Aridibaculum aurantiacum: one gene and its partner. The protein of the gene in region 2 interacts with the protein of the main gene of each other region in a pairwise test. Links are inferred from orthologs where the notes say so. Each region holds a gene or a part of one and is shown on either strand. Other genes may lie near its edges.

Region 1 (3,137 bases), 1.3 Mb from region 2 along the record:
GATCTTTGGTGGTGTGTTTGAGAAGTTTCCAAAACTGCGCGTTGCCTTTGCACATGGCGGCGGTTCATTCCCCTATACGCTAGGCAGAATAGAACATGGCTTCGATGTAAGACCAGATCTTGTTGCTGTTGACAACCCTGTTTCTCCACGCAACTATCTTGATCACTTTTGGGTTGATAGCCTGGTGCACGATCCTAAAACAATGCATTACCTGCTGGATGTAATGGGCAATAACAAAATATGCCTTGGCAGCGACTATCCTTTTCCTCTTGGTGAACATCACCCTGGAAAGTTGATAGAAGAAATGACTTTGGAACCGGGGGTAAAAGAGATGCTGCTCTTTAAGAATGCGAAGGATTGGCTGGCCATTCAATAAGAGGATAGCAGCTTTACCAATGCTTATAAACAACAACCAATGCACATCAAACTGCTTAAGCTTCTCCTGTTGATCGTTATTACTTGTATAGCGCTTACAAGTTTTGGTAATGACACTGCAGTACAAAAACTAGATGTTTACGACACTACTCAACTTGCATTGGATGCAGGTGGCTATAAGCCAGATGACGAATTCAATATCTTCCTGCTATTGTTCGGGACTGCAGCTATTTGTTTTATGGCTGGTTTCTTTCTGTTAGGACTGCTCGTTTTTATTGTACTCGTTGCTTTGATAATTGGCTTTGTAAGTATTGGTGTGATCTCTACTTCTGCCTTGGTTGGTTTGTACAACAAGTCGTTTACCAGTGGCTTCAAAACCTTGTTCCTTACGGGCGGAACTATATTCGGTTCTATAGCAGGCATCTTCCTGTTTGGCCTCTTTACATTAATGCTCGATCTGCAAGTATCAAGTTCAACCATCACTGTAGCAGGCGGTATTATAGGAGCAGTTACTGGTTGCCTGGTCGGCTATACAAGTTTTATGTTGGTACGCAGAACTCTAAAGTACATACACAGCAAGTACCTTCAGTCACCTCCTGATCAAAACAACCAGTAACTACATTTTACTTTAAGACCTTTCCTCCCATACCTGCACCAGGTTTACCAGTACCTCTACTGCCTTCTGCATATCCTTTACACCTATCCATTCTTTCTTGCTGTGAATGCCTTGCATACCTGTAAACAAGTTCGGACAAGGAAGCCCCATAAAGCTCAACTTACTACCATCGGTGCCACCGCGTATACTTTGCTTGCGCACCGTTAGCCCTGTTCTTCTATATGCTTCTTCTGCATGTGCCACCACTTGTGGATGTTGGTCAAGTACCTCTTTCATATTTCGGTACTGCTCTGTTACTTTAAACTCCATCCTTGCTTTTGGATGACGCTGCAACACCTGCTCAGCAATTGTTTGCAATCGCTCTGCATTTGCCTTCAACCCTTCTCTTGTAAAATCTCTTACTATAAATTCTATGGTTGCCTTTTCTGCAAGACCTTCCATGCGAACAGGGTGCACAAAACCTTCACGACCTTCTGTTGTTTCAGGGCTGAATTCTTTTGCAGGTAAGGATGCTAAAATTTCTCCTGCTATCTTCAAAGCATTAACCAGGTAACCTTTTGCATAACCCGGGTGTGCACTTACACCATGTACAGTGATGACAGCACCATCAGCACTAAAAGTTTCATCTTCCAGTGTACCCTCTTCTCCACCATCTAGAGTATATCCGAAATCTGCACCCAGCTTTTGCATATCCAGCTTTACTGTTCCACGTCCTACTTCTTCATCAGGTGTAAATAATATCTTGATGGTGCCATGCTTTACTTCAGGATGTGTAACCAGATAATTGGCCATGTCCATGATCTCGGCAACTCCTGCTTTATCATCAGCACCCAATAAAGTATCGCCACTTGCAGTTATAATATCATGTCCTATATGCCCCTTCAGGTAAGTAAATTCATTGGCAGACAAAACCTGTGTTGTATCAGCAGGCAGTACTATATCTTCTCCATTATAATTATTATGAAGAATAGGTTTGACACCTGTTCCGCTACAATCGGGTGCTGTATCTACATGGCTACAAAAACAAATCACAGGAACATCTTTATCAGTGTTAGAAGGAATGGTAGCATATACATAACCATATTCATCAGTATGCGCATCGGCTATACCCATGGCCTGCAATTCTTCGGCTAACAGTTTCGAAAGATCCTTTTGCTTTTCAGAAGAAGGAGTATCCATGTTCTGCGGATCGCTTTGCGTATCTACCTGTACATAGCGCATGAACCTTTCGGAACATGTAAAATTGTACGACTGTAACATATCATTTATTTTGGGGCAAATTAATCTATAACACCTACACTTATTCATCTACCATTATGCAGGCTCCACTTATAAAACAAGGATGGTTACGCGTTATAATCTACTTCATCTTGTTGATGCTGGTAGCTTTTTCCGTAAGCTTTCTTGCATCTGAATATATAAGCACGCTAATAGAAGATAACGATACCAAGTTCTTTATCTCCTATATTTTAGTTGCCGCTTCTTTCATAGGTCTTACCGTTTTGGCTAAAAAACATATAGACCGTCAGCCTCTATCTACTTTGGGATTAGAATGGAAAAAACATAAAGAAGATGGTGCAATGGGATTATTCACATCCACCACGCTATTGGCCATAGGCACCATCGTTTTACTTGTAACACATCAATTGGTTTATACCGGTGTGGGTACAGACTTCACTGGTTTATTCATCCAGTTGGGACTAATGTTGATGGTTTCCTTTAGCGAAGAAATTGTGTTCAGGGGTTATATTCTTTACAACCTGATGGAAAGTGCAAATAAATACACTGCACTGATTATATCTGCTGTGTTATTTGCAGTTGTGCATGCTTCCAATCCCAATGCAGGTATATTACCTATTGTAAATGTTTTTCTCGCAGGTGTACTACTTGGTATCAACTTCATTTTTACGCGAAACTTAGCCTTTGCTATCATGTTGCACCTCGGGTGGAATTTTATGCAAGGCGCTATACTTGGATACGAAGTAAGTGGCATTGATACGCCTAATCTTTTGCAGCAATACATTTCAGGGAATGACTTATGGACAGGAGGTGAATTTGGCTTTGAAGGATCTTTACTGTGTACTGTTCTGCTGGTAATGGCAGTAGCTATATGGTGGTACTTATTCTCATTGAAGTATAAAACAGT
Region 2 (3,289 bases):
GGACATTGGATTTCTACTTCAATTTCAGAACCGGCTTTAGGATATATTGTCCGCTTCCAGTTCTATGTATGGATAAATTTGCATCAAAATCAATCAGTATATCTTCTATAGATCTTGAAGTCTTTTTGTTCACTCTAATCTTTAAACCGTCTTCAGAACCATTGGGAATGGTAAGCGGATAAACTACATTATCTATTTTAATGGTATTATCAGGACCAAGTACAAACCTTACTTCCTTAATGGTGCTGGTTGTAGGTATATTACCGCTAGCTATTAATGTATCTAAGCCATTCTGAAATTGCAACAGGTTATACACCCCAGCATTAGTTTGTAAAGTATCCCAGCTGTTATCTCCTTTGTATTTGATCCTAACTTGCCGTAGATCAATATTTACCTCTTCTGCATCGAACGGAGCATCCGTCATCCTGATCTGAACATTTGAAGAAGATGAGGAAGAAGGATTTTCAGATGATTTATTACATGCAAAAACAATAACCAGGCAACAAAGAATAACTGCAAAAATTGACAAGTGTTTCATAAGATGATTTTTTTGATTAATGGATTTTAAAAGCTACATGCAGCCACTATAGGACAAGGTTTAATCCACTAGGTTTAATGTTTACTTATATTTTTTTGCTGCTAATACAATGCTTGTTATAAATTCAACTCCTACCGTAGTGGCATAGTTTTAGAACCCTGCTCATTCAAAGCTGAACGTATCCCAGCTGAATAAACTCATTTAAAATATAGTAGCTATGAAAAAGTATCTGTTTCTTTTAGGACTTGGTTTTGCAATTAGCACATTTAGTATAGAAGATGTGAACGCACAACAAAGGGAAGTAAAAACAAAGACAAGAAAAGGATGGAGTAATAAAGCTAAGGGTGCCGCTATAGGTGGTGCAGCAGGCGCAGCTACAGGTGTAGCAATAAGTAAGAATGATAGCAAAGGTGCATTAGTTGGCGGCGCTGTAGGTGCAGGAGCAGGCTACCTGATTGGTCGCAGTAAAGACAAAAAGCAACCAGGAAGAAAAAGAATAACTAAAACTAAAGTAACAACAAGAGAATAATTAAAAATAAAGCCCGGGTGTCCGGGCTTTATTAATTTAAATCCAAAACAAAATTATTTCAATGCTTTTATTATTTGCAGGAATTCTTCTGCATTTAATGATGCACCGCCAACCAAGCCACCATCTACATCAGGCTGGCCGAAGATCTCTTTTGCATTAGCTCCTTTTACACTACCTCCATAAAGGATTGAAATTTCGTTGGCCACATTTAATCCATAAGTTTTGGCAATGTGATTACGAATATGAGCATGCATTTCCTGTGCTTGTTCGCTTGTAGCAGTTTTACCTGTGCCTATAGCCCAAATTGGCTCATAAGCTATTACCACCTTCTGTAGCTGATCTGCAGGCAACCTGAATAAGCTTTCTTCCAATTGTTTTGCTACATACTCATTCTGCTTATTTTCTTCTCTTACCTGCAGTGCTTCACCACAACAAAATATTGGAGTAATATTATTTTCTAAACACACCTGTACTTTTTCAGCAAGCATTTCATTGCTTTCATTGAAATACTCTCGTCTTTCGCTATGACCTATAATAGCATGATCCACACCAAGGCTATTAAGCATAATAACGGATATTTCACCCGTATATGCACCTGACTTTTTAGTGTAAACATTCTGTGCTGCTGTATACACCTGGTATTTAGGTGCAATCTCATCTTGTGCAAGATCAAGATATGGAGCAGGTACAGCAAAAACCACATGTTGTTGGTCTTCTAGCTTAGGTATATTTTTTACTACCTGGTGAAGCAAGGTTTCAGCTTCCTGGTAAGTAAGATTCATTTTCCAATTGGCGGCAGCAATTTGTTTACGCATATCTAATAATTGATTTATTAATTGATCACTTAGCTTAATTCCTTCTTCAGTATGATCACAAGCCCACGAGTAGCACCATGCGTCATATTAGTATCGGTAGTATTAACCACCTCCCATCCCTGTGCACCAAGTTGGTTAAGCTTGGAGGTTAGTTCTTGTAAGTTGATTTTGCCCCCACTCCACGAGAACTTGGTTGGGACATCCAGTAGTTTATATTCAAATCTTTTCATGGGGAAGGTTGTTATGTTCAAAGATATGTTTGAGAACCTTCACTTTGGCTTCACATAAACTTTTATTCTTCATTCGCTTCCAGTTCATTATATCCTGTACAGCTTTATCAAATTCGTACCTGCTAAGCCCTTTGGTACCCCAGGAAAAATCAGGAACTAGTTTGGGTGTTAATCCTTCACCAAATACATTGCAGCATACGCCTATAACAGTTCCTGTATTGATGGAAGTATTAATTGCTGTTCGCGAGTAGTCTCCCATTATCAATCCACATTTCAAACCTGAAGGAATATAACTCAGTGTGTGATAATCCCAAACCTTCACTTCTGTAGCTGTATTCTTAATATTACTGTTGCTGGTGCCTGCTCCTAAATTACACCACTCGCCTATTACACTATCGCCCAAGTAGCCATCATGCGCTTTATTGCTATAGCCCATCAAAATGCTATTCTTTATTTCGCCGCCACCAACACAGTATGGACCTAATGTCGTACCACCATAGATCTTGCTACCCATTTTCAAAACAGCACCTTCACCCATAGCAAAAGGACCACGTATGTTAGATCCTTCCATGATCAATGCATCCTTCCCAATGTAGATAGGTCCGGCACTTGCATTTAGAGTGCAAAAATCAAGTTGTGCGCCCTCTTCTATGAAAACATTGGCAGGCTTAATAACCTGTACCGTTTCAGGTACAGGCACTGTTATCCTTCCTTTGCAGATAATTTCAAAATGAGCACGGATCATGCTTTCATTGTTCTGAAATAATTGAGATGGTGAATTAAGTCGTGGAGGTGCATCTATTGTACGATGTATAGAAAACAGCTGCTGCGGTGGATCACCAAAAGCAGGCACAGCATCTAACTCAACTCTTCCGGCAACAAGCCCTATATCATCAGTTAATGCTTCACCAATTGCCAAAGACTTTACTGTTTGAACAAATTGTTTATCTGGTAAAATGCTTCCATCGATGAACAGTGTATCACCTAAAGGTATCTCATCATACAGCGGAGACAGGTACGCAGGTGTATACACAAAAACATGAGCTTTTGTATAATGCTCCCATAACTCTTTTATTGTAAGAATACCTGTTCGCAAAGAAGCTACTGCCCTTGTAAGCGTAAGCGGGTATAGCTTCGAGCGGTTAGCTGTATCAAATAAAACTATGTTCATAAAAAA

The links.
Region 1: the proteins of tpiA (region 2) and pepT interact in binary tests that used the Escherichia coli proteins (3 or more experiments, as listed by UniProt). The link is inferred for Aridibaculum aurantiacum from one-to-one orthologs.

Annotation. Positions count from the first base shown.
Region 1 is NZ_JAFEWC010000001.1:1,322,387-1,325,523, reverse strand. The notes cover bases 128-2,928. They hold pepT (peptidase T), read right to left. Parts: upstream 2,252-2,928; coding sequence 1,004-2,251; downstream 128-1,003. Other genes in these bases: J4N22_RS05415 (CPBP family intramembrane glutamic endopeptidase), read left to right, coding at 2,308-2,928; J4N22_RS05425 (hypothetical protein), read left to right, coding at 416-991; J4N22_RS05430 (amidohydrolase family protein), read left to right, coding at 128-376. Outside these bases: more of J4N22_RS05430, read left to right, coding at 1-127; more of J4N22_RS05415, read left to right, coding at 2,929-3,137. UniProt on the Escherichia coli protein: Cleaves the N-terminal amino acid of tripeptides.
Region 2 is NZ_JAFEWC010000001.1:2,615,904-2,619,192, forward strand. What follows is about bases 2-2,954. They hold tpiA (triose-phosphate isomerase), read right to left. Parts: upstream 1,883-2,954; coding sequence 1,121-1,882; downstream 2-1,120. Other genes in these bases: J4N22_RS10960 (DUF4382 domain-containing protein), read right to left, coding at 14-538; J4N22_RS10965 (glycine zipper domain-containing protein), read left to right, coding at 756-1,067; J4N22_RS10975 (DUF4177 domain-containing protein), read right to left, coding at 1,912-2,112; J4N22_RS10980 (putative sugar nucleotidyl transferase), read right to left, coding at 2,099-2,954. Also shown: more of J4N22_RS10980, read right to left, coding at 2,955-3,283. UniProt on the Escherichia coli protein: Involved in the gluconeogenesis. Catalyzes stereospecifically the conversion of dihydroxyacetone phosphate (DHAP) to D-glyceraldehyde-3-phosphate (G3P).